DNA from 3 places in the Dickeya parazeae Ech586 genome. Region 3 is predicted to be linked to each of the others. Evidence: predicted binding sites of a transcription regulator. Region 3 holds the regulator's gene; each other region holds the start of a gene.

Evidence for each region. The regulator Fur, encoded in region 3, represses iron uptake genes when iron is present. The targets are predictions, from matches to a motif close to ATAATAATGAGAACNACTATCAA.
Region 1: the regulator Fur is predicted to act here: its motif matches at 8,356-8,378, upstream of fes (enterochelin esterase).
Region 2: the regulator Fur is predicted to act here: its motif matches at 6,844-6,866, upstream of fepD (Fe(3+)-siderophore ABC transporter permease).

The regions. Positions count from the first base shown of each region.
Region 1 covers NC_013592.1:3,183,215-3,195,031, reverse strand. The annotation lists gene DD586_RS13930 (alkene reductase) at 1-908, shown strand, start outside; gene DD586_RS13925 (hotdog fold thioesterase) at 964-1,380, opposite strand; gene dhbA (2,3-dihydro-2,3-dihydroxybenzoate dehydrogenase) at 1,422-2,180, opposite strand; gene DD586_RS13915 (isochorismatase family protein) at 2,177-3,052, opposite strand; gene DD586_RS13910 ((2,3-dihydroxybenzoyl)adenylate synthase) at 3,056-4,684, opposite strand; gene DD586_RS13905 (isochorismate synthase) at 4,681-5,868, opposite strand; gene DD586_RS13900 (TonB-dependent siderophore receptor) at 5,953-8,163, opposite strand; gene fes (enterochelin esterase) at 8,475-9,767, shown strand; gene DD586_RS13890 (MbtH family protein) at 9,802-10,020, shown strand; gene DD586_RS13885 (amino acid adenylation domain-containing protein) at 10,071-11,817, shown strand, end outside.
Region 2 covers NC_013592.1:3,170,648-3,179,757, reverse strand. The annotation lists gene DD586_RS13885 (amino acid adenylation domain-containing protein) at 1-3,505, shown strand, start outside; gene DD586_RS13880 (ABC transporter ATP-binding protein) at 3,886-4,683, opposite strand; gene fepG (iron-enterobactin ABC transporter permease) at 4,731-5,765, opposite strand; gene fepD (Fe(3+)-siderophore ABC transporter permease) at 5,776-6,843, opposite strand; gene entS (enterobactin transporter EntS) at 7,054-8,334, shown strand; gene fepB (Fe2+-enterobactin ABC transporter substrate-binding protein) at 8,363-9,110, opposite strand, start outside.
Region 3 covers NC_013592.1:1,286,140-1,297,956, forward strand. The annotation lists gene asnB (asparagine synthase B) at 215-1,879, opposite strand; gene nagC (DNA-binding transcriptional regulator NagC) at 2,174-3,397, opposite strand; gene nagA (N-acetylglucosamine-6-phosphate deacetylase) at 3,427-4,578, opposite strand; gene nagB (glucosamine-6-phosphate deaminase) at 4,601-5,401, opposite strand; gene nagE (N-acetylglucosamine-specific PTS transporter subunit IIBC) at 5,731-7,203, shown strand; gene glnS (glutamine--tRNA ligase) at 7,371-9,029, shown strand; gene fur (ferric iron uptake transcriptional regulator) at 9,114-9,560, opposite strand; gene fldA (flavodoxin FldA) at 9,982-10,509, opposite strand; gene DD586_RS05845 (methyl-accepting chemotaxis protein) at 10,928-11,817, shown strand, end outside.

The sequences.
Region 1 (11,817 bases), 1.9 Mb from region 3:
TGATCCTGACGGAGGCGACCGCCGTTACCCCACAGGGTGTCGGTTACCCCAATACCCCAGGCATCTGGTCGGAGGAACACATTGAAGGCTGGCGTCGCATCAATGCGGCGGTCCACGCGGCAGGCGGCAAAATGGTGTTGCAGATGTGGCATGTGGGTCGCATTTCAGACCCCGTCTATCTGGACGGCGAGTTACCGGTGGCTCCCAGCGCCATTGCGGCAGAGGGGCATGTGGCGACGATTCGCCCATACAAACCCTATGTGGTGCCACGCGCGCTGGAAACGGATGAAATCCCAGGGATTGTTGAAGACTTTCGTCAGGCGGCGGAAAACGCCAAACGCGCTGGGTTTGATGGGGTGGAAATCCATGCGGCCAATGGTTACCTGTTCGATCAATTTCTGCATGATGGCTCAAACCAGCGCACCGATCAGTACGGCGGCTCGATTGCCAATCGGGCGCGTTTCCTGTTGGAAACCGTCGATGCTGTGTTGACCGTCTGGCCAGCGGATCGGGTCGGCGTGCACCTGAATACCATGTCTAACACCCATTCTATGCAGGACGCCGATCCGCAAGCGCTGTTCGGCTATGTAGCAGAACAACTGGACAGTCGTGAACTGGCCTTCATCTTTGTGCGTGAAGCGTTGGATACCCCACAGCGTATTCTGCCGCTGATCCGTAAAACCTTCCGTGGCGTAGTGATCGCCAATGATGGCCTGACCCGTGACACGGCCGAACAATTGTTAGCGGATGGCGAGGCGGATGCGGTGTCGTTTGGGAGAATGTATATCGCCAACCCGGATCTGGTTGAGCGCCTGCGTCGCGGTGCACCGCTGAATGAACTCAACGGCAGCACGATCTATGGTGCGGGGGCGGAAGGCTATACCGATTACCCGGTATTGGCGGAATAAAACTCCCCAGGAGGCCATCGGCCTCCTTTTTTACGACTCTACGTATTTACGACCGCTACGGTTGAATCACCGCGGTGGTTAGCCGGGCAATGCAGCAGCGCCGCTGGCGTTCGTCCACTATTTCTACCTGCCAGACTTGTGTCTGGCGGCCCAGATGCAGTGGCTGGCAGATTCCCCGTACCTCTCCTTGTATCACCGCCCGTAGATGACTGGCGTTAATTTCTACGCCGACCACGCTGGCACCTGGTTCGGTGCACAGCCAGCCCGCCACTGAGCCGAGAGATTCGGCCAGCACCACCGAAGCACCGCCATGCAACAGGCCAAATGGCTGTCGGGTGCGGGCGTCTACCGGCATCAGCGCTTCCAGACTGTTGTCCGTCATGTGGACAAAACGGATCCCCAGATGCGACAACATGCAGTCTTCACTCATCTGGTTGAGCATGTCCAGCGTGGTGACGCGTTTCCAGATCAAGGTGTGTTTCTCCTGTTTTCCATCAAGAGCCCGTGCCGGGGTCATGCGCCCAGCGTAGCACCACCGTCGATGACCACATCCTGTAACGTCACGTGGCCTGCCAAATCAGACGCCAGAAACAGCACTGTGTCGGTAATGTCGCGCGGACGGGCGATTTTGCCGAGCGGAATGCCCAGTTTGAACTGTTCCGGAAAACCGGTAATGGTGTGTTGTTCTGCATCGGGGGCGTGCCACAGGCTGCGCTGCATCGGGGTATCGGTGGAGCCGGGTGAGACCAGATTGCAGCGCACGCCATACGGCGCCAATTCGAGACCGACGGTCAGGCACAGGCTGCGTAAGGCCGCCTTGGAAGCGCAATAGGCGGCCATGCCGACGCGCGGCACATGCGCGGCGTTGGAGCCGATAGACACGATAGCACCGCGGCGTTGCCGCTGAAATTGTGGGAGCACGGCCTGAAACAGATGAAACGCACCGCCAGCGTTGACGTTTAGGCAATCCTGCCAGTCTTGCTGACTGAGCGTTTCGGTGTGGCCCATTCGCAGGATCCCGGCACCGTTAATCAGCACATCCAGATGCGGCGTCTGTGCCAGTTGTCTGGCACAGGTGGCAGCAACAGCCGCTGCATCGCTGACATCCAGCTCGATGGCGTGAAACGGCAAATCGTCTGAGGAAAAGGCACGGTCAAACCCGGTGACGGTCGCCCCCGCCTCGGTAAAACGGCAGGCGATGTCATAACCGATGCCGCGTCCGGCACCGGTTACCCACACCTGCTTACCGCTGAAATCCAGCGCGACGCTCATGCTTCCTCCGCCTGACGCTGGCTGAGCAACTGATGCCAGTGACGCAACGTAGGCTTTTTCACTAATGCCACGAAGTCTAGGTCATGCCCTTGCTGACGCCAGCGGGTAACCAGCGACATGATGCGTACTGAATCCAACCCATAATCCAGCAGGTTGTCGTCGTCGCCGATGTCGTCATCGTCATCCAGCAACGGCAGCAGTTCGGCGCGCAGGCGCGTCAGGCCGTCGTCCGTATGTGGCGTGAGCGCATCCAGCAGTTGTTCGCAGGTCAGCACCCGGCCGCAGCGACCGGCGGTATAACGCAGTGCCATCAGGTGTTCTTCCTGGGAAAAATCTGCCAGCGCATCGGCTACCATGAACGGTTTGATGTCACGCATAAACGCATCGGTAGCGGTCGTCAGGCAACCGATATGCGCGTATACCCCACAGATAATCAACTGGTCACGGCCGGATGATTTCAAGCGCTGTTCCAGATCAGAACGGTGGAAGGCGCTGTAGCGCCATTTCACCAGCACGGTATCGCTGTCTTCCGGCGTCAGGGCGGCGGCGATGCGCTGTTGTTCCGGGTGGCGATTGAGTCCCGGTCCCCACATGTCGTTGAGCAGCGCCCGGTCAGCGTCGCTTTGCTGATTGGGCTGGGCGGTATAAAACACCGGGATACCCTGCTGACGGCATGCCTGTCGAAGGCGTGCGACGTTGGCGATCAACTGTTCGGTCAGCGGGCTGTTTTCTCCCCAGAAATTGAGGAAGTAGTTTTGCATGTCATGAATCAGCAAGGCCGCGCGAGAGGCGTCAACCGGCCAGTTCACCTTATTGACTGGCAGGTGCTCTGCGCTGGGAAGTGGGTAGGCGTTCAGTTTTGGAATAGCCATGATTTATTCTCCTGCAGCGGCCGTTGCGACGTGCTGTTGCGCCAGCTGGCGTAGCCGCTGTTTATCGACTTTGCCCACTGCGGTTTCCGGCAGGGTGGGCAGTTGTTCAAATCGGTCCGGTAATTTGTAGTCGGCGATACCCTGTTCACGCAGGTGGCGACGTAATGTCACCGCTTTGAGTGGCTCGCGGGTGACCAGAAAAGCGCAGCTTTTCTCACCCATCATCGGGTCGGGCACCGCCACCAGCGCGGCGTTGATCACGGCGGGGTGGCGAAGCAGCAGGTTTTCGATCTCTTCAGCGGCAATCTTTTCCCCGCCACGGTTGATCTGGTCTTTTTCACGCCCGACCACTTGCAGGTAGCCATCGGCCTGTTGGATCACCACATCGCCGGAGCAGTAGAACCCTTGCGCGTTGAACACCTGGCGGTTGTAGGCCGGGCTGCGGTAGTAACCACGGAAGGTGTAGGGGCCACGCGTCATCAGACGGCCCGGTGTACCGTGCGGCAATGGGTTGCCGTCGGCATCGGCTACCCAGACCTCGTCATCGTCGCTGATCGGGCAGCCCTGCGTGGTAAAGCAGTGGACATCGTCATCGTCCAGCCGGGTGTAATTCACCAGCCCTTCGGCCATGCCGAACACTTGCTGTAACTGGCAACCCAGCTCTGTTGGTATGCGCCGTGCCAGCGATTCGCTTAACCGAGCACCACCGACCTGCAGTACGCGCAGGCTTGCCAGCGCGTGGCGATCGCCGGATAACGCCACCGCTTCCAGCCACAGTGTGACAGCTGGGGGGACCAGCGCGGTGAGGGTGATGCGGTGCTGCGCAATCAACGGGAAACAGCAGGCTGGGCTGGGGTCGCTTGCCAGCACGACCGTGCCCCCGGCATAAAACACACCCAGTGCGCCCGGCGAACTGAGCGGGTAGTTGTGGGCGGCGGGCAGGGCGCACAGGAAACGGGTATGTGCGTCAACCCGGCAAATCTCCACGCTGCCGCGGATGCTGTAGTAGTAATCGTTGTGGGTACGAGGAATCAGTTTCGGGGTGCCGGTGCTACCGCCGGAAAGCTGGAAGAATGCCACCTGATCGGCGGGTGTCGGGGTTGCTGGTGCGAAGGCTTCCGCTTCCAGCAGCAACTGTGACAAATCCTGAGACGTGTCGCCATCACCACGCAGCAGAACGTGCTGTAACGTGGGGCAGCGTTGGCGTAGTTCGTTGATAAAATCATCGCTGGCAAACAATGCGTGGCTGCGATCGGCTATCAGCAGCGTTGGCGCAATCTGGTCGGCATAGGCGCACAGCTCGCTGCGCTGATGGCTGAACAGGGCGTTGACCGGCACGATACCGGCACGCAGCAGCGCGAAGTACGTCAGGTAGAACTCGGCGATATTGCCTAGTTGTACCAGCGCCGTTTGCCCTGGGGTGATGCCCTGGCGTTGCAGTGAGCCAGCTAATTGCGCCACCAGTTGGTTCATCTGGCGGTAGCTGAGCGTGCGTTCGCCATCGATCAGGGCGATGGCGTCATTATCAGCATGACGGGTGAGGATGTCGCCCAGCGGGAGATCCAGCCAGTAGCCCCGCTCGCGATAACGCTGCTCCAGCTCGGGCGGCCAGCGGGTGAATTCAACCATCATGCTGCACACTCCTGATCCTGACGAAGACCAAATGCACGCAGCATGGTGCTCAATTTAACGCCGGTTTCGTGCCATTCAGACACGGGCTGAGAGTCTGGTACGATGCCTGCACCGGCAAACAGCCGTACCCGGTTTTGCCGTACCTCGCCACAGCGAATGGTTACCACCCACTGGCCGTTGCCTTCATCGTCGCACCAGCCGACGATACCGCCGAATAGCCCACGGTTGAACGGTTCCAGTTGAGCGATACGGTCCCGAGCCGCTTCAAACGGTACGCCGCACAGCGCCGGGGTGGGGTGTAGCAGGCAGGCAATCGACAGGGCGTTTTCCTGGGCGTTCAACACTTCACCCTGAACACGGGTCGCCAGATGCCACAGCACCGGTGTGCTCAGCAGCTCGGGGGTGTCCGGAATGCTCAGTGTCCGACAACGTGCTGCCAGTACCCGACGAATATCATCGGTGACCAGTCGGTGTTCGTGGCGATCTTTCGCGGAGGCCAGTAGCGTACGGCGCAGGCGCTGATCTTCCACCGGGTCGTCGCTACGGCGGGCGGAACCGGCCAGCGGCTGGGACACAATCTGGTTACCCTGCTTATGCAGTAGCAGTTCCGGGCTAGCACCCAGCAGTGCACCTTGTTCCAGCGGTACGTGGAAGTTGTAGCTCCAGGGGTTTTGCTGGTTGAGTTGTCGCAACAGGCGGATTGAGTCCAGCGGTTGTTCGGTGTCGATATCCAGCAGGCGAGACAGCACGATTTTATTCAAATCGCCGTTACGGGTGGCCTCAACGCCTGCGCTGACCATCTGGCAAAACGCATCGTGTCCCGGTACTTCACGTATCTGGCGTGCGCTTATTGGCGTAGAGGGCAGAATATCGTGTTGTAGGGTGTCCCGTGAGAACCAGTGCGACTGTTGCGGCACAAACAGTCGTGCAGGCTGGCGTTTGTCAAACGGGATAGCGCCCACCAGCAGCGGCCGGGCGATACCATCCTGCCGGGCGCGGGCAAACAGGGCGCTGACCTGCTGCTGAACATCGCCCTGGAGGTGCTCGCCCCCTGCCACGGCCGTCGACAAGGCGGCGTAACATCCACGGGCATGCAGGCTGTTGTCGGGAGACAGAAACAGAAAATCATCGTGCTGAAGCGTGCGGACATCCAGCGATGAAGAGGTAGCTGCGAGCGTTGACACGGGGGGTATCCTTATGTCGAGAGTGGAACAAAATGGTGGCGCGCAGGCGTCACCGCAGGGCGGGAAAACCCGCCCTGCCGCGTATTACCAGCTGTAGCTGACCGTCGCGACGACAGTACGCCCGCTGCCGTAGAAGCAGGCAGTATCGCCACCGCATGACGCCACATAGCGCTTGTCGGTCAGGTTGTTGACGTTCAGTTGCACCGTTGTGCCTTTCAACTGCGAAGAGAGCGAACCTAACTCGTAGCGCGCCATCGCGTCGTACAGGGTATAAGCCGGGACTTTGAAGCTCTCGGCGTTATCGCCGTAGCTTGAGCCGACATAACGCACCCCGGTACCCAGCGTGACACCACGCAGCGGGCCGTTCTGGAAGCTGTAGCTGCCCCAGGTGGACGCGGAGTGACGCGGAATCGCCGATGGCGTTTTGTTCACCTGGCTGGCGGTGTAGCTGTCTTTGGTGACCGCATCGGTATAGGTGTAGGCCGCCATCAGGCTGATTTCCGGCGTCAGTTGCGTGTGCACTTCCGCTTCCGCGCCTTTGGATTTCACTTTGCCGATCTGTTCGTTGTACTGGGTCACGCTGTTGTACGAGGTGATGTTTTTCTGCGTGATATCAAACAGCGATAAGGTCAGCAGGGTATTGCTGCCTTTAGGCTGGAATTTGATACCCACCTCGGATTGTTCACCGGTGGTCGGTTTAAACGCAGGCGTGCCGGGGGCGCCGGAGTCCAGGTTGGGTTCAAACGAGGTGCTGTAGCTGACATACGGCGAAATACCGTTATCGAACGCGTAGAGCAGGCCAGTACGACCCGTGAATTTACTGTCGTCTTGCTGTGTTGAGGTACTGGTGGTGTGGTCTTGCGTGCGTATTTGGCTCCAGTCATGGCGACCGGACAGCAGCAGGTTCCACTGATTCCATTCCATCTGGTCTTGCAGATAAACGCCGACCTGATCGAGTTTTTTCTTGTAAGACTGGTTCAACGAGAGCTGGCTGTCGCTGACCAGATAAGAACCACCGTAGCTGGGGTTCGCCCAGTCAAAGTTGTATCCCGAACCGCTGTTGCGCCAGTAGTTGTAATCGCGATCCTGCCATTTGTAATCCACCCCACTGAGTACAGTGTGTTGGACATCGCCGGTTTCCAGCTTGACCTTCATCTGGTTATCCAGACCGATTTCGTCGGCGTTCAGCTCTTCACGCACCTGACGGCGGGACAGCGACGTATCAGAGATCTCCGGGTTACTCCAGGTATACACCAGATACTTGTAACGTTCTCTTAGCTGGGAATAGCGGAAGTTTTGCTGGAAAGAGACGTTATCGTTGAAGGAGTGGTCGAAAATATAACCGATGCCGATCTGCTCGCGTTTTGAACGATTGTAGTTAGGGTCGCTGACGTCCAGATCACGCGGAATATAGCCTGCGCTGGCTTCGGTCACGGTACCTATCTTGGGCAGGAAGTTGCGGTAACCGGCCTTAGGGTCGTTCTGGTAACTGGTCAGCAGCGTAAAGCTGGTATCGCTGTTCGGCAACCAGGTAATGGCTGGCGCGATAGCAACGCGCTTCTCTTTGTAATCCTTGACGAATTCATCACGGGTGCTGGCGATACCGTTGAGGCGGTAAAGCAGGGTTTTATCGTCATTGAGTGCGCCGCCGAAATCAAACGCCGCTTCACCCAGATGCTGATTACCCGCGCTGAATTCCACTTTGTGGATATCTTCTGCCGTTGGGCGTTTGCTGGTCATGCTGATGAGCCCGCCGGGGTTGACCTGTCCATACAGGACGGAGGCAGGACCGTGCACTAGCTCTACTCGTTCCAGTAACCAGGGGTCTATTTTCCCCAGCGCAGCACCCTGGCCGCTCAGGCCATAGCTCAGGCCATCAAGGAATTTCGGCGCGTAGCGGAAACCACGGGCAATCACTTCATCGTTGCGGTTAGACGAACCGCGGTAGTTGCTGACCACGCCGCTGGAATAGTTCAGAGCGTCGGATACGGAAGAAACCGCTTGTGCGTCCATCTGGTCGCGGGTGACCACGGTGACGGATTGCGGGGTTTTGATGAGCGGCGTGCTGGTTTTGGTGCCGGACGCACTTTCCTTCGCCACGATGCCTTTCAGCGGTGCAGTCACGCTTTCAGCGGCGGTTGCCGACACCACCATGGTATCGGTACTGGTCGTGGTGTCCGCTGCCTGTGCATGCGCAGCCACCAGCAAGGTGGAAGCCAGCATGGCTGGCATGGCGTTTTTATTTTTCTGCCAAGACTTTAGTTTTGTTAATTGTTTCTTCCTGGTGCTACGCATCAGAGATCCCCTCCTGTAAAAGACCTTATTTTTTATGTGCGTCAGGCTGTGTACTCACCGGCCTTGCCATTCTTTGCATTAAAAAATCGAATTAACTTTGAATTCATGTGGTTAATTTGTTTTTTAGCGATATGTGACCAGATGGCGAGTTTTTAAATCCCAGTAAACTTTGGGAATTGCATCTTATTGCAAATGAAAATGTTTCTCAATATTATTCTCGTTGTCTAAATAAATGTAAATTCACAAATCGACACATTAGTTCTGTTAACTGAATGTAAGTGAAACGTAAAGGGTTGACCCAGGAGGTTTTGATGTCGGCAGTACAGCCGTCAGGTTTCGCCGCCACGCTGTTGTCATCACCCCAGGCCGGGGATGACGCGTGGTGGCAACAGATCGCCCGCGTGGGTACGCCGCTGGTGGAAACGCAGGATAGCGAGCGGGTTCGCATGACCTTTCTCTGGCGTGACCCGAACGGCGATGAGCATCACTCCGCTATCCAACGGGTGTATGCCGATATCAACGGCGTGACCGATCACCACAGTACTGATCCGCAGAGCCTGGCGCGCCTGCCCGGCACCGATGTCTGGCATTGGTCGATGGTAATTGAACACGACTGGCGTGGCAGTTATTCCCTGATCCCGATTGCGGCGGCGCAACTGCCACCGGCATTCAGCGACGATGAACAACAGCGTGATGATCAGCAGCGGGCGTGGTGGTGTTCGCTGTTTCCCTGCGCGATGGCTGACCCGTTCAACCTGAGCCGACCGTGGGGAGCGCAATTGTCAGCGGCGCATATGCCGGGGGCGCCATCACAGCAGGCCTGGTGTGCGGTGGATCAAGGGACAGCGAGTGGCGCAGACCCAGCCAGGCTGACGGTGTTTGACTGGCAGAGCGAGCAGCTTGGCAACCAGCGTCGCATTTGGCTGTACACCACCGGGGAGAGCGACGCTCCGGCACAACGGCCGCTCTGTCTCATTCTGGATGGGCAGCGGTGGGCTGACGACACACCGCTGTTTAATGCTCTGGATACGGAAACCGCACAGGGCAATATTCCGCCCGCCGTTTGGTTATTTATTGACGCGATTGATGGGGAAACCCGTTGTCGGGAACTGCCGTGCGATGCCGCGTTCTGGCTGGCGGTACAGCAGGAATTGCTGCCGCAGGCAGCGCGCCTGACGCCGTTTAGTGACGATCCGGACCGTACCGTCGTAGCCGGGCAGAGTTATGGCGGACTGGCGGCGCTGTACGCCGGTTTGCACTGGCCGCAGCGTTTTGGCCGCGTACTCACGCAATCTGGCTCGTTCTGGTGGCCGAATCTGCAATTCATCACCGATTTTGATCAGCACGCGACGCTGGAGCCCGGCGTGTTGGTGACCCAGGTGCGGCAGGGTGGTCGGACGGCATCGCCGCTGGTGATTTTTCAGGAAGCGGGACGGCGTGAGGCAGATATCGCCTTCGTCAATCAACAGATGCATGAGGCGCTGATAGCTGCAGGGCATCAGGTTTACCAGCGTGTGTATGCCGGTGGGCATGACACCTTGTGCTGGCGTGGCGGGTTGATGGACGGATGTCGTTGGTTGTTAAACCACAGCCATATCCGATAACGCGCGGCACCCCTTATCACATGAGGTAATAACAATGAGTCAGGAACAAGTAAATCCGTTTGACGATGATCGTCTGACATTTCTGGTCGTCACCAACGAGCAACAGCAATACAGCCTGTGGCCAGAGTTTGCCGTCGTACCGGCGGGCTGGCAGGTGGTCTACGGGCCGCAGTCCCGCGAGGCGTGCATCGCCTATACCGAAACCCACTGGCAGGACATGCGTCCGGCGAGCCTGCGGGCTGAAAACGCCTAACCGGCATGACCAGTCGGGACTGTTTCCGTTGACGGAGTAAGGAAAACAACGTGTCAGAGCTACTTAACGAAACACAATTATCTACCCAGCAATCATCATCGACAAAGAAACCATCATCGACCCAGCAGCCATCATCCGCTGAAGCGTCATCGTCTCATCCCCACGTCTCCTTCTCCCCGGCGGGAGCGTCCGGGCAGCCGGTTTCTGCTCACGACGTCACGTCGGCACAGTCGGTGAATGTGTTGGAACTGCCGCTGGTGGCGGCCCAACCCGGTATCTGGATGGCCGATCACATCGCCAGTCAGTCGAATGCGTTCACGGTGGCGCATGCGCTGGAGTTGAACGGCCCGGTTGACCCGGACTGTCTGCTGGCGGCCATCCGTCAGGGGCTGTCGGAAGCGGATACGGTGCAGGCGCGCTTTGGCTTCAATGATCTTGGCGAACCGGTACAGTGGCTACCTTCTGCACCGGGTATAGCGGCGATTCATGAACCGGAATGGCTGGATTTTCGCGACCTAGCGCAAGGCGAGCAGGCTGCCTGGGCGCTGATGCAAGCGGATTTAGCCGCGCCGCTGCCGGTTGATGGTGGGCAACCGCTGTATCGTCAGGTACTGATGCAGGTATCGGCACAGCCGGAACGCTGGTTCTGGTATCAGCGCTTTCATCATCTGATGGTGGATGGTTTCAGTTTCGATGCTCTGACCCGGCGTATTGTGGCGATTTACAACGCCCTTAGCGCCGGTAAAACGCCGGACGCCTCGCCGTTTACACCGTTTGCTGATGTGGTGACGGAATACCAAGAGTGGGAACGTTCGTCGGCCTATCAGCAGTCGGCTACGTTCTGGCGCGAGCATGCCAGCGAATTGCCGACGCCGGTGTCGCTGGCGGCAGACGTTTGTGAGGCCTCGCCGCAGGGCATCCGCACCTTACAACAACGGGTCACCTTACCCGCTGCACCTTTTGTCGCACTGGCGGAGCAACGGTTTGGCGCTCAGCTACAACCGGCGGAAATTGCGATGGCGGCACTGGCGGTGTACCTCTACCGCATGAGTGGCGAGTCGCGTTTGTCGGTAGGCTTTCCGTTTATGCGGCGCATGGGGTCGGCAGCATTGTGTGCGTGTGGGCCGGTAGTGAACGTACTGCCGCTTCAACTCACGCTGCAACCCGAGATGACCCTCATCGATGCCACGCAGAGGTTGCAGAAGGAAATCAAGGCGGTACGACGTCATCAGCGTTATGAAGCGGAACAGTTACGACGGGATCTGGGGCTGGTCGGTGGCAGTGAGGGCTTGTACGGGCCAGTGATCAATTTCAAGGTGTATAACGCCGAACTGACACTGGGCAATACGCCGGTCACCACCCATGTGCTGGCGATGGGGCCGGTGGACGATATGGAGTTTACCCTTGGCGTGCAGGAGGGCGAGCTGCAACTGGAACTGGTCGCCAATCCGGCGCGCTATGATGCCCCAGCGTTGCAAGGGCATGCGCAGCGTCTGCAACACCTGCTGACGCAACTGATACAACAACCGGAGCAGGCTATCGGCGAATTAAGCCTGTTGAGTGACGACGAATGGCGGCGTATTGACGGCTGGGGCAGTGGCCCGCGCCTGACGATACCCACGACGTTGCACTCGGTGCTGGATTGCCTGCAACAGCAGGTACAGCAACAACCCGATGCATTGGCTGTGACCTGCGGCCGCGAGCAACTCAGCTACCGCCAGTTATCGGCGCAGGTCATGCAACTGGCCCGTCGGCTGATGGCGCAGGGCATCGGTGCCGGTGATGTGGTGGCGATCG
Region 2 (9,110 bases), 1.9 Mb from region 3:
TGCGGGCACTGAGCGTCACACACTGTTTCTGAATGCGCATCATCTGGTGGTGGATGGCTGGTCGACCCCGGTATGCCTGCGTGACCTGTTCACCACGTTGTATCAGGGGCGCTCGGCACTCACGCCGCACAGCGTGCCGTATGCCGACATCGTTCGGCAACTGGCGGCCCGCGACGCGCAGGCGTCACGTCAGCGCTGGCGTGACGTGCTGACGGGTGCCCGCCCGACCCTGCTATTTGGTGACGGACCGCATCATGGCGATGGTTCGTATCATGATGAAGTGCGCGAGCTGGAGTTACTGCCGGAACCGCAACTGGAACACGGGTTACTGGCGCTGTGTAAACAGTATGGCCTGACGCTCAACAGCGTAATGCAGGGCATCTGGGGGATGTTGCTGTGCGCCAGTAGCGGCGCGGACGATGTGCTGTTCGGCTCGCCGGTGTCCGGCCGCTTCGGGCAGATCGACGGCATCAGCCAGCAGGTCGGGTTATTCAGCAATACGTTACCGGTGCGGGTACGGTTGGATGCATCACGGCCGTTGCCGCCGCAGTTGGCTGAGCTACAGGCGCTGCAAATTCAACTGATTGAACACGATGACGTAGGCCTGGGGGAAATCCAGCAACTGGCGGGTACCGGCACGCTGTTCGACACCTTGCTGGTGGTGGAGAACTACCCGGATGGCGATGAGCTGAGTCAGGCCGGGCAGGCGCTGCGCTGTGAGGCGGTCAACAATCGGGGTTATACCCACTATCCGCTGACGCTGCTGGTGCTGCCGGGCAAACGGCTGCGGCTGCTGATGGAATACCGCGACAGCGTGGCGCAGCCGCAGCGGCTGGCGCAGCGCTTATTACTGTTACTGCAACAACTGGTGGCAGACCCGGAGCGCCCGCTGTCGGCCTGGAATCTGCAACTGCCGCAAGAGCAGGCGCTGCTGGCGGCGGTCAATCGTACCGAACAGCCAGTACCGCCGGGTACGTTGCATCAGGCGTTGGCAGCACAGGCACAACGCACGCCGGAGCGTATCGCGCTGGTGGATAGTCAGCATCAGTTGACCTACCGTCAGGTTCAACGCCAGACCCGTCTGCTGGCCGACCGGCTGATCGACGCCGGTGTGCGCCCCGGCGACATCGTGGCGGTGGCGCTGCCGCGCTCGGTGCGCTTGAGCCTGGCGTTATATGCCATTCTGGAGGCGGGTGCGGCCTGGCTGCCGCTGGATACCGGTTACCCAGATGAGCGGCTGGCGCTGATGGTGGAGGATGCGCAACCTCGCCTGCTGATCACCGAAAGCCGTTTGCAATCGCGTTTTGCGGGCATGGCCGATGTACTGTTGCTCGATACGCTGGCGGATGAACGCCAGTCGCCGCGTCACTCGTCGCCGCCGGTCGCCGATCAGCAGGCCGCTTACGTGATTTACACCTCCGGTTCTACTGGCCGCCCGAAAGGGGTGGTGGTCGGCCATCAGGCTATCGTCAACCGTTTGTGGTGGATGCAGCATCAATACCCGTTAGTGGCGGATGACGTGGTGCTACAGAAAACACCGTGCAGCTTCGATGTGTCGGTGTGGGAGTTCTTCTGGCCGCTGATGGTCGGTGCCCGTCTGGTGATGGCACCGCCGGATGCGCACCGTGACCCGGAGGCACTGGTACAGTTGATCAACGATTACGCGGTGACCACCTTGCACTTCGTGCCGTCGATGCTGGCGGCCTGGGTGAGTGCGCTGGAGACGCATCCGCGTGACGAGATCGGCTGTGGCAGCCTGCGGCGAGTGTTCTGTAGTGGTGAAGCGCTGTCGCGCGAACTGGCGCTGGATTATCAGTCGCTCATCGCGGCACCGCTGCACAACTTGTACGGCCCGACCGAAGCCGCAGTGGATGTCACCTGGCAACCGGCCTCTGGCGAGGCGCTGGAACGCTGTCAGTTGCCGGGCATTCCTATCGGCCTGCCGGTGTGGAATACCCAACTGCGTATTCTGGACGGCGCGTTGCGGCCGGTACCGGTCGGCGTAGCGGGCGATCTGTATTTGTGCGGTATCCAACTGGCGCAGGGGTACCTGCGGCGACCGGATTTGACTGCCAGCCGTTTTGTGGCGGACCCGTTTGCCCACGGTGAACGGATGTACCGTACCGGCGATATCGCACGCTGGCTGGAAGACGGCACGGTAGACTACCTGGGGCGTAGCGATGACCAGTTGAAAATCCGTGGTCAGCGCATCGAACTGGGCGAAATTGAGCAGGTGCTGCTGGCACAGCCCGGCGTGGCGCAAGCGGTGGTCGGTGCGCGTGAGTTGGGTGGAAAAGCAACCCGACTGCACGGTGCCGATGCCCGACAGCTGGTGGCCTGGCTGGTGGCGCAGGCCGGTGTCTCGCTGGATGTTGACCAGTTGCAACAGTCGCTGTCGCAGCAATTGCCAGCCCATATGGTGCCAGTGAGTTATGTGCTGATGGCGTCATTCCCGCTGAGTGCGAATGGCAAACTGGATCGTAAGGCGTTACCGGCACCTGCCGGACAGCACGCTGACGGGCGCGCTCCGCAAACGGACATCGAACGCACGGTCGCGGCCCTGTTTGTTGATTTACTGGCCTGCGAGACAGTATCGGTGGATGACGATTTCTTTGCACTGGGCGGTCACTCGTTGCTGGCCATGCGACTGGCCGCCGAGATTCGCCGTCAGCTGCAACACTCGCTGACGGTGGGGCAGATTATGGCGGCACGCAGCGTAGCCCGCATTGCAGCGCTGGTAGAAGGCGATGCGGACAGCCAGCATCTGGACGGTAATGGCGATATGCTGCCGTTACGGACGGGAACCGGGCCGGTGCTGTTCTGCCTGCATCCGGCATCGGGCTTTGCCTGGCAGTATGCGGGTCTGTTGCAGTATCTGGACGGGGAGTACCCGATCGTCGGGTTGCAATCACCACGACCGGACGGGGTGATTGCCGCGTGTGAATCGGTGGACGCGATGTGTGAGCGCCATCTGGCGACCATCCGGCGTATTCAGCCGCAGGGGCCGTATTTCCTGCTGGGTTACTCGCTCGGCGGTACGCTGGCGCACGGTATCGCTGCACGGTTGCAACAGGCGGGCGAAACGGTGTCGTTCCTCGGTTTGTTGGATACCTATCCGCCGGAAGGGCAGGACTGGACCGCCCCGGATGAAGCCGACGCCCGCGAGGAAGTCGAGCGTGAACAGGCCGGGTTTATGGCCGACACGCAGGCGGAGGACGACCCGCAACTGCGCGCAGAACGGGAGGCGATGTTTGGCAATATCGTCGCTAACTATCAGGATGCGGTACGGCTGTTGTCATCGGCCCGTTCACAGCGTTACGACGGTGAAGCCACGTTGTTTGTGGCAACCCGCACCCTGCCAGCAGGGATGGACGTTGACGCAACCTGGGCACCGTATGTCGGTACACTGACGCAGTATCCGCAGTATTGTGAGCACGCGGATATTCTGTCGCCCGCATCGCTGGAAAACCTGGGGCCGTTGCTGAATAAGCTGCTACACCGGTGAATGAGAACATGGCCGACAGCAGTCGGCCATGGAGGCTGTAGACAACCATCTTAATCGTCAGCAATGGGTCTTTCTGGCGTCAAAAACTGTGCCGAGGTGTTCGTCTTCGCCGGGTGAGCCGCATGGACGCGGCGAAAGACCGTGCCGCGTCTGGAACGCGTCACGGGCGGCCCGAACAGCGAAGGCGAACGCCGAGGGGACCGCGCCAGCGGCACAGTTTAGCCACCAGCCAGTGGTCAAGGAGAGGCGGCGCTGAGCCTCTCCTTGTCGTGCGTGCGATGATGTCGCAAAGGGATAACGGATGCCATCAAGCACGAAACCTCTCGTAACTCCAACAGAAATCACCAATAACAAAACAACAGCGCTGTTTGTCAACAGCGTCAAGGGGCTGGGTGATGGCGGCCGCAGGGGACGATAAGGGGTGTGTGGGAAACCGGGTCGTCGATGATGACGCAGGCCATGCCGAACACTGCCTGCACCAGTTCGGCGGTGATGACATCGGCGGGGGCACCCTGCGCCATGACGGTGCCTGCGCGCATCACGATAAGGTGATCGGCGTAGCGGCAGGCCTGATTGAGGTCGTGCAGTACCGCCACCAGTGTGCGGTCATGCTGCTGGTTCAGTTCCCGAAACAGATCGAGCAGGTCAATTTGATGGGCGATATCCAGCCAGGTGGTCGGTTCATCCAGCAATAACAGCGGCGTTTGTTGTGCCAGCACCATCGCAATCCACACCCGTTGACGCTGGCCGCCAGACAGTTCATCGACGCTGCGTTCTGCCAGTTCGCTGACGTTAGTCGCCACCATCGCCTGTTCCACCGCCACTTGATCCGCCTCACTCCACTGACGCAGTAGCGTTTGATGCGGGTAGCGGCCGCGCGCGACCAAATCCATCACGGTGATGTTATCCGGCACGATAGCGTGCTGTGGCAGCAGACCCAACTGCCGTGCCAGCGTTTTGGTGGGAATGCGGTGGATGCTGGTACCGTCCAGCAACACGTCGCCCGCCATCGGTTTGAGCAGGCGGCATAGCGCTCGCAGCAGGGTGGATTTGCCACAGGCGTTGGGGCCGATGATGACGCTGAATTTTCCTGCCGGGATCGCCACGCTCAAATTGCGGGCGATAATGTTGTTGTCGTAGCCCAGCGTTAACTGCTCGGCGTGTAAAAGCTGTGTCATCCGAATCACTCTTTACAGGCAAATTACAGGTAAATTAAAGGGGCGGATTAGCGACGCGATTCACGGATCAGCAACCCGATCAGATACAGCCCGCCAATGCTGACCGTCACCGAACCGACAGGCAATTGCCGACCGGTAAACAGATGCTGAGCGACAATATCCGCTGCCAGTAGCAGCACGCTCCCCACCAGTGCGGCGGCGCACAGCGGCATAGTGCTGGCACGAGTCAGGCGGCGTGCTATCTGCGGTGCGGCCAGTGCGATAAAGGAAACCGGCCCGGCACTGGCCGTGACCACCGCAATCAATACGATGCCGCACAGCATCAGCCACAATCGGCTGGCCTGTGCATTGACCCCCAGCGCTCTGGCGCTGTCATCGCCCATTTCCAGCAATTGCAAGCGCCGCGCCAGCAGTAGCGTTGCCAGCACGGTCAGTGGCATTACCAGTAACGCTGGCATGGCTTTGGCCCAGGTCATACCGTTCAACGAGCCAGCTCCCCACAAGGCGGCGCTCATCACCGTTTCCAGCGCGCCGGTGATCATCAACCAGGTATTGAACGCCGACAACACGGCACTGACCGCGATCCCGACGATAATCAACCGAAAACCGCTGATACCCTGCCGCCAGGCCAGCAGATACACCAGTAACGCGGTCGCCAGACCACCCAACATGGCACCACCGGCAATCTGGTAATAGCTGCCGTGCAGCACAATGATCGTGACCAGCGCACCGGTATAGGCACCGGTGTTAAAGCCCACGACGTCCGGGCTACCCAATGGGTTGCGCGTCAGGGACTGGAAGATAGCACCGCTGATACCAAGACAGGCACCGCACAGTAACGCCATGATCGCCCGAGGGGCGCGCCATTGGGTGACCACGGTCACGGTACCGGCATCACCGTGGTGAGCCAGCGCCTGCCAGACGGTGACGGCTGACAGCGGCAGGGTGCCGAGGCTGACTGCCAGCGTCAGCAGGGCAATGCAGACCAACAGCAGCGAGAGGTTGATCCACAATGCACGCAACGGCAACCGACCGCTAATCAAACCAGAAGCCGTGCGCAGGAACAGAGTTCGGGTAGACATAACGTGTTTCCTAAAACTTGCGCTGGCGTACCAGCCAGATCAGCACCGGCGCACCGATAAAGGCGGTGACAATAGAAACCCGCAATTCACCCGCTACCAACAGGCGGCCGACAATATCAGCGCAGAGCAACAGTATGGGGGCGAACAGCAGGGAATAGAGCAGAATCCAGCGTTGATCCGGACCGGCCCAGCCGCGAGCGATATGGGGGATCATCAGGCCGACAAAGCCAATCGGGCCGGTCAGCGCGGTAGCGGAGCCACACAACAGCATCACCGACAGCATCGCCATCACACGAATGACCCCCACACGGGTGCCGAGTGCCGTCGCGAGGTCATCCCCCATACTAAGCGTATTCAATGAACGAGCGGCCAAAAAAGCCAGTGCGCAGCCCAGCAGTACGATGGGCGTGACCCAGGCAATGTTGCTCAGCGAACGGATATCCAGCGTACCGGCTTCCCACAGACGCAACTGATCAAAGGCGTGTGGATTGAGCAGCGACAGTGATGAGGTAAACCCCGACAACACGGCGCTCAGCGCCACACCGGCCAGCGTCAGGCGTATTGGATTAACCCGACCGCCGCTCAGTGTACCGATGATCCACACCATCAGGCTGGCTGCCAACACGCCGAGCCAGGCAAACCCCAGCCACGACGCCATACCGGTAATCCCGAATACGCTGATGCCGAGCACGATGGCGAAACTGGCTCCGGCGTTAACGCCGAGGATGCCGGGGTCGGCCAGCGGGTTGCGGGTCAGCGCCTGCATCACCGCACCGGAGGCACCGAGCGCCATGCCCACCAGAATACCGGCCAGTGTGCGCGGCAGCCGCGCCTGTAAAACGATGATGCTGTCCGGACCTTGTGTATGACCGGCCAGACTCTGCCAGACGACCTCCGGCGCGATGGCGCGGGCACCCAGCATCAGGCTGGCGAGACACACCAAAGCTAGCAACAGCAGACAAGGCAGTACGCCACCAAGCCGACGCCCGGTTAACGATGACAGTGTGTACGGCAGGACGGTTGCCTGACTACAAAGAGATGAACGCATTGATAAGAACTGCTTTATTAAATAATGCATATGATTATTATTATCATTAATGTTATGGCATGACTAGGGTAACATTGAGGTTTTGGTAAAGACATTGACCTGAAGCCGGGTTAGGGGCGTTTACCACAGGATTAACGTCTCGCACCTTGCCGGGTATGCCGTTTTTCAGGTCGCTACTGGCGGCGCTGCTGTGCGGCCGAAGCCGCATTTTGACTAAAGACAGGAATTCAACCAACACTCATGGCTAAATCTTCTTTTTTTCTCGACTTCAGTCTGCTCAGGCAGAATGCGCATTTTCGCGCCATTTTTGTGGCCCGCATGTTATCGGTGTTTGCTCTTGGTATGTTGACCGTAGGTGTACCGGTGCAGATTCAGGCGATGACCGGTTCAACGTTACAGGTCGGTATGGCGGTGGCATTGGATGGCATCGGCATGTTTATCGGGCTGATGTTGGGCGGGGTACTGGCGGATCGCTTTGATCGCCGCAAACTGATTTTGTTTGCCCGCGGCACCTGTGGGATAGGGTTTGTGGCACTGAGCCTGAACGCGTTTTCCGGCACGCCGTCATTGCTGGCGCTGTACGTGCTGGCGGCCTGGGACGGCTTTTTCGGCGCACTGGGGATGACCGCGCTGATGGCGGTCATCCCGTTGTTGGTCGGTCGGGAAAATTTACCGGCTGCCGGGGCGCTGACCATGTTGACGGTACGACTGGGTGCCATTTTGTCACCCGCGCTGGGTGGGGTGATTATTGTCGCTGGTGGCGTAGGCTGGAATTTCGCGGTGGCTGCCGCCGGTACGCTGGCGACCTTGATCCCCTTGGTGCGACTGCCGACCATGAAACCGGCACCGGGCAAACCGGAGCACCCATTACAGGCGCTGGCGGGCGGGGTGCGTTTTGTTTGTGCGCACCCGGTGGTGGGATGTGTGGTGCTACTGGGTATGCTGGTGAGCGTGGTGGGTGCCATGCGGGTGCTGTTCCCGGCGCTGGCGGGTGACGCGTACCACGCCGGGCCGTCGGCGGTGGGATTAATGTATTCCGCCGTACCGCTGGGTGCCATGCTGGGGGCGTTTACCAGTGGCTGGGTATCGGGTGTAGAGCGGCCGGGGCGCATTCTGCTGGGCTGTGCGACAGGGGCGTTTCTGGCGGTGGGGTCGCTGGGGCTGTTTAGCCATTTGCTGCCAGCGCTGCTGGCGTTAGTCTGTTATGGCTATTTCAATGCGATCACCTCGTTGTTGCAGTTCACCCTGATTCAGAGTCACACGCCGGATCACCTGTTGGGCCGGGTCAATAGTCTCGGTACCGCGCAGGATGTCACCGGTGATTCCGTTGGCGCGCTGATTCTGGGGCTGATGGGCAAACTCCTGGTGCCTGCGACCAGCATTCTGGCGTTCGGTGCGGCGGCGACCGCGCTGGGGGCACTGATGGCATTGCTGGTACGTCCGCTACGACAATGCCGTTTTGGCGAGCCGCCGGAAACGCAGACCGAAGAGGAAACCGGCGACGTGTTACAGGAAGGATAACGCGTCGCCGTGTGATCAATGCTGTCGGTCAGTGAGCCGCTGGCCGACGAAAACGGTGTTCGATCCGGTCCAGCATGTTGCTGGCGCTGTAATAATCGAGCCGGAAGGTGTCCGGGCCCATCGCCCAAACGCGGTGTTGCACGACCGGTTCGAGGTGACTGAGGAACGGGTTATCGATAACCCGCTTCACGGTATCCTCGTCAGTGGCGAACAGCAGTAGTGACTGGCCGTTGAGGCTGGCAGCCATATTCTCGCCGGAAATCTGCACAATATCTTGCCGTTTGCCCATTCGCGTTTCGGTAGGCAGGTTGTCCGGCAGCGAAGCTAACTGGAACCCGAGTTCATGGAGCAATTGTCCCTGTGCGGACGAGGGTGTCCATAGGTTAACTCCCCGACCGTCTTCGTAATACACCAGTGCCGACACGGGTTGTGGCGGCAGCTCAATCGCCTGTTTCACCGCCTGCACCCGCTGTTCGAAACGCTCAATGACCTGGCGGGCATCGGTTTCGTGACCGATAGCTTCACCCAGATAGTCAGCCAGTTGTTGCCAGCTTTTGTCGCCGTAATCCACCACCAGCGTCGGCGCGATGGCCGAAAGTTGCTCATACAGCTTCAGGGCGGAGTCACCGCCAGTGGCGGCAATAATGATCATGTCCGGTGCGGCCGCGGCAATCGCTTCTGCATTCGGTTCGGTGATATAGAGCGGTTTGACGTGGCGGTCTTTTGCTTCGGCACTCCACTGACGAAAGAACCCTTGCTCGTCAGCCACGACGGTA
Region 3 (11,817 bases):
TTTCCGCGTCACCTTCATCGGCGTTGCGGGGCGCATTATGCTGAGTTGGCCTTTTGGCGTCAACACATTTTTTCCCTAAAAACGGCGTATTCGAATTGTTTGTTTGGCTTATGAACAGTCTGGTGAGAAAAGCGTCAGAAAGCAGACTTTTAACGGCATTCCATAAGAAAAACGGGCCGCGATTGGCCCGTTTAAAACAGTAAAATAAAGCGGGTTATTGGTAGGCGGATTGGTGCACGCCGACGGCACGGCCTGACGGGTCATCCATCTTTTTGAAGGATTCATCCCATTCAATGGCTTTAGCTGACGAACAGGCTACTGACGGGCCGCCTGGGACGCATTCAGCCGCACTTGGAACCGGGAACAGTTCTTCAAAAATTTCGCGGTACAGGTAGCCTTCTTTGCTGGTCGGCGTGTTGTACGGGAAACGGAAGTGTGCGGTTTCCAGTTGTTGGTCGGTAACCTGTTTAGCGGCCACTTCTTTGAGCGTATCGATCCAGCTGTAGCCGACACCGTCGGAGAACTGCTCTTTCTGGCGCCAGGCCACGCTGTGCGGCAGATAGGATTCGAAACATTCACGCAGAATGTGTTTTTCCATTTTGCCGTTACCGCACATTTTGTCTTTCGGGTTGATACGCATGGCGACGTCCAGGAATTTCTTATCCAGGAACGGCACGCGTGCTTCAACACCCCAGGCCGACATCGCTTTATTCGCGCGGGCGCAGTCATACTGATGCAGAGCCAGCAATTTACGCACAGTTTCTTCATGGAGTTCTTTCGCGTTCGGCGCTTTGTGGAAGTAGAGATAGCCGCCGAAGACTTCGTCCGAACCTTCACCGGACAGCACCATCTTGATGCCCATTGCTTTGATTTTACGTGACATCAGGTACATCGGCGTTGAGGCGCGGATGGTCGTGACATCATAGGTTTCGATGTGATAAATCACGTCGCGGATAGCGTCCAGACCTTCTTGTACCGTGAAATGGATTTCGTGGTGCACAGTGCCGAGGTGTTCGGCAACATCACGTGCCGCTTTCAGGTCAGGCGCGCCTTCCAGTCCAACAGCGAATGAGTGAAGCTGCGGCCACCAGGCTTCGCTGCGCTCGTCATCTTCCACGCGGCGAGCCGCGAATTTCTTGGTGATGGCGGAAATGACGGACGAATCCAGACCACCGGACAGCAATACGCCATAGGGTACATCGGACATCAGGTGGCTTTTCACTGACTCTTCCAGTGCTTCACGCAGTTCGTCGGCGTCGGTGACATTATCTTTTACGTTGTCGTATTCGAACCAGTCACGGCGATAGTATTCACGAATTTCGCCGTCCTGACTCCACAGGTAGCTACCTGCCGGGAATTCCTTGATAGTGCGGCACACTGGCACCAGCGCTTTCATTTCAGAGGCGACATAAAAGTTGCCGTGCTCGTCGTAACCCATGTACAGCGGGATGATGCCCAGGTGGTCGCGGCCGATCAGGTAAGCGTCTTTTTCGCTGTCATATAGCGCGAAGGCGAACATACCGCGCAGTTCGTCCAGGAATTCCGGCCCTTTTTCCTGGTACAACGCCAGAATCACTTCACAGTCGGAACCGGTCTGGAACTGATAACGGTCGCCATATTGCTGACGCAGAGCCTGATGGTTATAAATTTCACCGTTCACGGCCAGAACGTGGGTGTGCGCCTGGTTGTAGAGGGGCTGTGCACCGGTATTGACGTCGACAATAGACAGGCGCTCATGCGCCAGAATGGCTTTGTCGCTGGCATAAACACCGGACCAGTCCGGACCGCGATGGCGCATCAGACGGGACAACTCCAGCGCTTTTTTACGCAGTTCAACCGGGTCAGTTTTCAGATCAAGCACACCAAAAATAGAACACATACCAAAGGCTCCCTTTATTCACGCATCACAACGTGAAAACTGTCAAAGTGTATGGCGGTAAGCAGCGGTTTTCCTTGCCGTATGGTATTGCTGTGGGTCGGTCGCCGCCGTGTCGGTAACACTGATTTAGCATCAAAAGGGGATGCTAATTCAATATCATTTAATGAAAAAAGCCATTGTGATGGTGAATGTGTAATTTTTTGCGTGATTTATTGTGGTTTATTCACGATACCTGAAGAGAGAGGCCGGATTTTTAGCGATCTCATAATCCGGCCTTATAGCAAAAACCAAAACCTACTGATTTTCAAGCAGACGTTGCAGCAAGACACCATTAAGCATGGCACGTTTTACCAGCGCAAAAGCGCCGATGGCAGATAAATGCTGTAATTCGGAAACGACGACGGGCAGATTTTGCCGGAAGTCTTTTAGCACCTGCGTATTGATGCAACGCTCAATGGCAGGTAACAGAATTTTGTCTGCGGCGGTAATTTCACCGGCGATAACGACCCGTTGTGGATTGAACAGGTTAACGGCAATCGCGATGGCCTTGCCCAACTGCTGTCCGGCAGCTTCGATCAGTTCTTTGGCCAGGCGATCGCCTTTGACTGCCGCTTTACAGATGGCGGCAATCTGGCAGTCATCAAGCGTCAGCTTGCTGGGGAAGCCTTGTTGCAGTAGATGCCGTACCCGCTGTTCCAGCGCACCGTTGGATACTACCGTTTCAAGGCAACCAAAGTTACCGCAGTGGCAGCGGTCACCCAAGGGATCGATCTGGATGTGACCTATCTCCCCCACATTGCTGTTACTGCCAAGGAAGATTTTGCCGTTGACGAGAATACCGGCGCCTACGCCGCGATGGACCCTTACCAGCAGCGAATCCTGACAGTCGCGGGTGGCGCCAAAATAGTGTTCAGCCAATGCCAGGCTGCGGATATCGTGACCAACAAAACTGTGTACGTTGAAACGCTGTTCAAGGTTGTCAACCAGCGGCCAGTTATCCACGCTGATATGCGGCATATAACGCACTACACCGGCAATCGGGTCGACCAACCCCGGTAACACCACTGAAATCGCGATTAATTCGCGGATTCGGCGCTGATGGCGGGTGATGAACTGATCGATAACGGTGAATAAGGCGTTTTCCAGCGCTTCCTGCGTGTTTTCCGGCAGGTTGCAGTGCTCTTCTTCCAGCCGTTTGCCCTGTAAATCGTATAAGGCGAGGGTGGCATCGTGGCGGCCGAGTCGCACCGCCACGGTATGAAACGGTCGAGTTTCGGAAATGATGGAAATAGCGCGACGACCACCGGTTGATGCCTGCTGATCCACTTCCTTGATAAGACCGCGCTCCAGCAACTGGCGGGTAATTTTGGTGACGCTGGCGGGAGCAAGCTGGCTCTGTTCTGAAATCTGAATTCGGGAGATAGGGCCTTGCTGGTCAATCAGGCGGTACACGACCGCACTGTTGAGTTGTTTAACCAGATCGATATTCCCTATCTGGGTTTGTCCGCCTGTGGTCATGACGCGTTACTCGTGTCGATGCAATACGCTTACGATTTGCGAAAGACTTCTTCACCATTCACAAACGTACTGAGGATGTCAAAATCGCGGGTAAACGCCGTCAGGTTTGCCACTTTTCCTGTTTCAATGCTTCCCAGTCGGCTTGCTTCGCCGATGGCTCTTGCCGGATAGAGCGTCGCCATTCTCAGCGCCTCATCCAGAGCGATACCCGCGTGTTCTACGCAATTGCGCACGGCGTCGATCATAGTGAGAGCCGAACCGCTCAGGGTGCCGTTCTCATCCACACAGATGCCGTCGCGGTAGTATATGGTTTTACCGGCAAATGTGAACTGGTCGATAGTGGAACCCGCGGGTGCCGTCGCGTCGGTGACCAGCACCAGTTTGTCGCCCTTGATGCGTTTACTGTTGCGGATAGTCGCCCAACTGACATGATGGCCGTCGGCAATAATGCCGCAATAGACCTCCGGGGCGTCGTAGACGGCGCCGACCAGACCGGGTTCCCGGCCGGTAATGGGGGGCATGGCGTTAAACAGGTGGGTAGCAAAGCGGATACCGGCGGCAAAACCCTGTTTAGCTTGTTCCCAGGTGGCATGAGAGTGCCCGGCGGATACGACGATGCCCGCATCGCTCAATTGCCTTATCACGTTGCCTGGCACCATTTCGGGAGCCAGCGTGATCTTGCTAATGACATCGGCATTGTCACACAGATAAGCCACCAGCTCATCGTCCGGCTGGCGGATAAAACTGGCGTCGTGGGTGCCTTTTTTTATCGGGTTAAGCCACGGGCCTTCCAGATGCAACCCCAGCGCCTGATGGCGGTGCTGAGCAAGCCAGGCACGCATTACGCCGATGCTGTGGTGCATGAATTCATCAGAAGAGGTGATAAGCGTCGGTAAGAAACTGGTGCAGCCGGATTTTTCGTTGGCCTTCTGCATGGTTTCCAGCGTTTGGACACAAAGGCTGCTTAGTGCGTCATTGAACTGAACGCCGCCGCAACCATTCAATTGCAGGTCGATAAAGCCAGGGGCCAGTAGCGCACCAGCAAGATCACGCCGGGGCAGGGTGTCAGGCAGTTCATGTGCCGGGCATACCGCCTCGATCAGTCCATCGGTGACGACGACGGCATAACCGTCAAGGATCTGGTGGCCGGTAAAAACACGACCATTGATTAAAGCGAACATCTCTAAGCTCCTGGCTCACCGATTACAGATTTTTGATATTTTCAGCTTCCAGCTCGCGGAAATATTTCACGGTCTTCACTTTTAATTCCATGGTGGAAGGCTCATCGCACACCATCAGCGCTTTAGCGTGCAATTGCAGGCAACTGATGGTCCACATGTGATTCACGTTACCTTCTACCGCCGCCTGAAGCGCCTGCGCCTTATGACGGCCGCTAACCAGAATCATCACTTCTTCTGCATCCAACAGCGTACCCACGCCGACTGTCAGGGCATATTTAGGCACCTGGCTGACGTCGCCGTCGAAGAAACGGGAATTGGCGATACGGGTCTCTTCCGTCAGCGTTTTGATACGGGTACGGGATACCAGAGAAGACGCCGGTTCGTTAAAAGCGATATGACCATCGTTGCCGACGCCGCCCATGAACAGATGAATCTTGCCGTAAGACTTGATTTTTTCTTCATAACGCTGACACTCAGCCGCGATATCTTCCGCGTTGCCATTCAACAGGTTAATGTTTCCTTCCGGAATATCAACGTGATTGAAAAAATTCTGGTACATAAAGGTGCGGTAGCTTTCCGGGTGGTCCGCCGGTAGTCCGACGTATTCATCCATGTTGAAAGTAACAACATGCTTAAAGCTGACCTGGCCTGCTTTGTAAAGCGCAATCAGCGCTTTGTAAGCTTCCAGCGGCGAGCTGCCGGTTGGCAGACCGAGCACGAACGGGCGTTCTGCCGTCGGGTTGAAAGCATTGATGCGCTCGACAATATAGCGGGCGGCCCATTTGCCAACCTCGGCGGGGGTCGTTAGTGGAATCAGTCTCATGGTGCTCTCCTCTGGCAATCGGTTAGCTATCATCGGGTAGTCGCAGCCAGATAGATTGGCTGCCAGGTAATATGCCGATGCGATGTGTCGGTGTTTATCTGGGGGGTAGTGTAGCGTGTTTTTTTTAGTCTTGAAATAAGTTGTGTTAATGCAGCGCCATAAACTTTTAATATGTGCGTTTGTGGTGACTATTATCACATAATCATGGTTATTAATTTGCGTGGCGAATTATTTTTTTGGCACTCTGGTCAGGCCCACATGGCTGGCGGGTGATTTGGTAACAAGGCTGACAGACAATTTTATTGCCCGTAAGGGAAAGAGAGGGGAAGGTGAGTACACTCGGTTATTTACAAAAAGTAGGCCGTGCGTTGATGGTGCCGGTCGCTACATTACCTGCAGCCGCCATCCTGATGGGGGTAGGGTACTGGATAGACCCGGTTGGCTGGGGGAGCGAAAGCGCGCTGGCGGCATTGTTGATCAAGTCTGGCGCGGCGATTATCGAGCATATGGCGGTATTGTTTGCTGTTGGTGTCGCTTACGGTATGTCTAAGGATAAAGACGGCGCGGCGGCGCTGTCCGGGTTTGTCGGTTATCTGGTGTTGACTACGCTGTGCTCGCCTGCGGCGGTATCAATGATTCAACATATCCCGCTGGCAGAGGTACCCAAGGCATTCAGTAAGATTGAAAACCAATTCATCGGTATCCTGGTCGGCGTGATTTCCGCCGAGTTGTATAACCGCTACAGCCAGGTTGAATTGCCTAAAGCGCTCTCTTTCTTCAACGGTCGCCGACTGGTGCCGATTCTGGTATCAGTGCTGATGATTGTGGTGGCGTTTGTGCTGATGTACGTCTGGCCGGTGATTTATAACGCGCTGGTGTCCTTTGGCGAACATATCCAGCAAATGGGGTCGGTGGGTGCTGGTATCTATGCCTTCTTTAACCGCCTGTTGATTCCGGTCGGGTTGCATCATGCACTGAATTCAGTGTTCTGGTTCGATGTGGCGGGCATTAACGATATCCCCAATTTCCTGAGCGGGCAGCAGGCGATTGATGCTGGCAAAGCGATTCCGGGCATTACCGGGCGTTATCAGGCCGGTTTCTTCCCGATCATGATGTTTGGTTTGCCGGGCGCGGCGCTGGCGATTTATCACTGTGCGCGTCCTGAAAATCGTAGCCGGGTGGCGGGGATTATGGTGGCGGCGGCGTTTGCAGCCTTCTTCACCGGCATTACCGAACCGCTGGAATTCTCCTTCATGTTTGTCGCGCCTGTGCTGTATGTACTGCACGCCGTGTTGACCGGGATTTCCGTATTCATCGCTGCCAGCATGCACTGGATTGCCGGTTTTGGTTTCAGTGCTGGTTTGGTGGACCTGGTGCTTTCTACGCGCAACCCACTGGCGACACATTGGTATATGTTGCTGCTCCAGGGAGTGGTGTTCTTCGCCATTTATTATGTGGTGTTCCGCTTTACCATTACCCGATTTAACCTGATGACGCCGGGACGTGAAGCCGCTGCGACAACACAGACTTCAACTGAGGTAACCGCTCCTGCGGGTAATGCCCAATCGGTAGCGAAAGGGTATTTGCAGGCCATCGGCGGTAAAGACAACCTGACCGGCATCGACGCTTGTATCACTCGCTTGCGCCTGAGCGTGAAGGATTCGAGCCTGGTGGACGAATCAGCGGCACGTCAGTTAGGGGCCGCGGGTGTGATTCGTCTCAATAAGCAAAGCGTGCAGATTGTGGTTGGCACTCAGGCGGAGAATATCGCCGCCGCCTTGCGTGAGGTTTCACAGGAATAATTCGGCTGGCGTCATTATCGCCGTCTGATATCGATAAACGGAGCGCGCCTGCAAGCACGCTCCGTTTTTTTATCTTGAATTTTCATGAAACAAACGGTTGTTTCCCAGCGTGGCTTGTTGGATCATTAGTGGTTAAGGGTTGTTTTTTCGCATTTGAGGAACCAAGCATGAGTGAGGCTGAAGCCCGCCCAACCAACTTTATTCGTCAGATCATTGATGAAGATCTGGCTACCGGTAAACACGACAGCATTCAGACGCGTTTTCCTCCAGAGCCGAACGGCTATCTTCATATCGGCCACGCTAAATCCATCTGCCTGAACTTCGGTATCGCTGAAGATTACAACGGCAAGTGCAACCTGCGTTTTGATGATACCAACCCGGTAAAAGAAGATATCGAGTACGTTGAATCCATCAAACATGACGTTCAGTGGCTGGGTTTTTCCTGGAGCGGCAATGTTCGCTATTCGTCGGACTATTTTGATCAGTTGCACATGTATGCTGTTGAACTGATCAATAAAGGGTTGGCATATGTCGATGAGCTGACGCCGGAACAGATTCGCGAATACCGCGGCACGCTGACCTCTCCGGGCAAAAATAGCCCGTACCGCGATCGCAGCGTTGAAGAGAACATGGCGCTGTTTGAAAAAATGCGCAACGGCGGTTTCGCCGAAGGTGCTGCTTGCCTGCGTGCTAAAATCGACATGGCATCGCCATTTATCGTGATGCGCGACCCGGTGCTGTATCGCATCAAATTCGCCGAGCATCATCAGACCGGCAATAAGTGGTGCATCTACCCGATGTATGACTTCACCCACTGCATTTCCGATGCGCTGGAAGGTATTACACATTCGCTGTGTACGCTGGAGTTTCAGGATAACCGTCGCCTGTATGACTGGGTGCTGGATAATATCACCATTCCTGCTCACCCGCGTCAGTACGAGTTTTCCCGCCTGAACCTGGAATACGCGGTCATGTCCAAGCGGAAACTGAACCAACTGGTGAGTGAGAAGATCGTCGAAGGCTGGAACGATCCGCGCATGCCGACCATCTCTGGTTTACGCCGCCGTGGTTATACCGCCGCTTCTATTCGTGAGTTCTGCCGCCGTATTGGTGTGACCAAACAGGATAACACTGTGGAAATGGCAGCCCTCGAGTCGTGCATTCGTGATGACCTCAACGAAAATGCACCACGCGCGATGGCGGTGCTGGATCCGGTGAAAGTGGTAATTGAGAACCTGCCGGAAGGTCATGAAGAATGGCTGAGCATGCCCAACCATCCGAATAAACCAGAGATGGGAACACGACAGGTTGCCTTCAGTCGCGAAGTGTACATTGATCGCGCTGATTTTCGTGAAGAAGCCAATAAGCAGTACAAACGTCTGGTGCTGGGCAAAGAAGTCCGTCTGCGTAATGCGTATGTCATTAAGGCTGAACGCATTGATAAAGACGAGCAGGGTGTGATCACCACGATTTACTGCAGCTGTGATACGGAAACCCTGAGCAAGGATCCGGCCGACGGCCGTAAAGTGAAAGGTGTGATCCACTGGGTATCTGCTGCTCACGCGTTGCCAGCGCAGTTCCGTCTGTATGATCGCCTGTTTAGCATAGCTAACCCTGGCGGAGCAGAGGATTTTCTCTCCACCATCAATCCTGATTCACTGAGTATTGCTCAGGGCTTTGTCGAAGCCAGTTTGGGTAATGCTGAGGTCGAAAAAGCCTATCAGTTTGAGCGTGAAGGGTATTTCTGCGCGGATCGCGTTTATTCCCGTCCTGATCATCTGGTATTCAACCGGACGGTGGGATTGCGTGATAGTTGGGCGGGTTAATCGCTGCCTGATTGGGACGTTAAGATAAAAATAAAACCGCCTCGGCGGTTTTATTTTTGCTCAGAATTAATAGAGAAGGCTCAATCAGCGTTCGTCGTGCGCGTTGTCGTCTTCACGGCAGTCGCCGCTACTGCAATGGCCATACAGATACAAACTGTGGTTGGTGAGCTTGATGCCATGCTTCTCGGAAATTTCACGCTGGCGCGCTTCGATAGACTCATCGCTGAATTCAATCACCCGACCGCAATCCAGACAGATCAAATGATCATGGTGGTGTTGCTGGGTGAGTTCGAAAACGGATTTGCCACCTTCGAAGTTGTGGCGGGTGACAATGCCAGCATCGTCAAACTGGTTGAGCACACGGTAGACAGTGGCCAAACCAATCTCTTCCCCCATATCAATCAGCTTCTTGTATAAGTCTTCCGCGCTGACGTGGTGGCATTGAGGATCCTGAAGGACTTCCAAAATTTTCAGTCGTGGAAGTGTGACTTTCAGGCCGGCCTTCTTTAATGCGGTGTTGTTGTCAGTCATGCGGATTTAGTCCTGTTACGTGCTTTATCTGGGAGGCTATTAGCCTAGTATCATCGGTCGGCGTAAAAAAGGTCATGTGTCTCAATTATAGAACCGCACCATCGAAATGAAAACTACGGAACTTTTACAATATGGTTCAGGTTAACGTACTGTATTCAGAGTAGTTATCGATAAGGAACAAATTGTACGCCAGGATTTATCATTAAACATAATCCGGCTGAGCGAATGACATTGTACCTTGTCAGGATGAAAAGTTAAAAAAATGTATCACTGATTGCGATAGGTTTTATCTATCTATGGCTCTCATTATCGATTTAGCCATCGATTTACCTGTTGAGATTTACCTATCGATGTTTACTTATCGATGGTGATATGGCCCCGACTACATTGGCACCAGCGGTGCATCAGGGCCACGGGTGAATCAGGCCAGTAAGGCTTTCAAATTCAGCTCTTCGCTGATTTGCTTGACCCAGGTGGATACGCGTTCGCCGGTCAGTTCTGGCTGGCGATCTTCATCAATAGCCAGGCCGATAAAGTGATCGTCATCCGCCAGGCCTTTTGAGGCTTCGAAGTAGTAGCCTTCTGTTGGCCAGTGACCAACGATGTTTGCACCGCGCGGTTCGATGATGTCGCGAATGGTGCCCATGGCGTCACAGAAGTACTCTGCGTAGTCTTCCTGATCACCGCAACCAAAGATAGCTACTAGTTTTCCAGAAAAATCAATCTCTTCCAGGGTTGGGAAGAAATCATCCCAGTCACATTGTGCTTCGCCGTAGTACCAGGTCGGGATACCCAGCAGCAGGATGTCAAAGCGCTCCAGATCCTCTTTGCTGCTTTTGGCAATGTCGTGCAGTTCGGCGACGTCGCTGCCCAGTTTTTGCTGGATAGTTTTAGCAATATTTTCGGTATTACCAGTATCACTGCCAAAAAAAATGCCTATGAGAGCCATAGATTAAATAACCTCTTGATTCCTAAGGGTATGGTGCTTACGTCACCCACTATCCGTTAATAATAGCAGACACTGTCTGACGGATAAACGTGTATCTGTGGCTGCCTGCAGTCGTGCTGTAAAAACAATTAATTGATTCTTTTTTAATCGCCTTCTTAATGTTTTTTTAATTTTTTTTAAATACGATATTCTCACAGATAACTGAAAATATGGGCAATTGGTTAAATATCTAATTTTTATTAGTTTTTAAAAAAACAGAAAAGACTAAATATTCTTATAGTTTTGACGATGACGGAACATGGTGCTTTATTGAATGTAAATGTGCAGCAATGTTTCTTACAAAACGAGAGACTTTCTCATTACATAAGTCAAAACAAGCCTTACCTCCTCGATCAATAGCTCGTTTATGGAGTCAATTATGCAATTCCTAAAAAATATTGCCATTCGCACTGCCATGTTATGGGTGCTTGGCATCTTCTGTGTGTTATGGATTGCGGTCTCGCTCTACACTATGTATTCGTTCAAAACCATGAACGAAACATCTAAAACCAGTGCTTTGCTGGTTAATAATATGAATTTGGTTAATACCGGTAATGACCAGTATTTCCGTATGGTAACCCGACTGGCACGTGCGATTGATTATCGGCAGAGTGGCGATGATCAGAAGGCAGATGAACAGCAAAAATCATCACAGGCTGCGCTGGATCTACTGAAATCTAACCTTGAAGCCTTCAAAAAGATTGATCATGTCGGCATGTCGCCGGAGCTGGTGGACGCGGTAACACGTGACTGGAGCAACCTGATTACCCAAGGGGTTGAGCCGATGTACCAGCGTGCGGTGGACAAAAAGTTCGATGAGTACGACAAGTATGCCAAAGACATCGTGCCCGCCTTCAGTCGTCAGTTCAATGTCTCGTTCACCAACTTCAACAAAGCCGGGTCAACGATGTTCGTCGATGCCGGCGACCGGTTGGAAAGTATTACTGCTGTCGGACAGAATATTTTGTTGGCAGGGCTGGTGGCTGGTTTGTTGATGCTGTTTATGACCGATCGCTATCTGGTCGCGTGTTTGACTCGCCCACTCAACGATCTGCGTGAACACTTCCAGGTGATTGCGGCTGGCCGTCTTGGCAAACCGATTCTGGATTTTGGTAACAACTGCGTAGGTAAACTGTTCCCGCTGCTGCGCGATATGCAAACCAGCCTGGCGAACACCGTGAGTACCATTCGAAGCAGTGCGGATTCCATTTATCAGGGTGTGTCGGAAATTGCATCCGGCAACAACGACCTGGCGGCCCGTACCGAGTC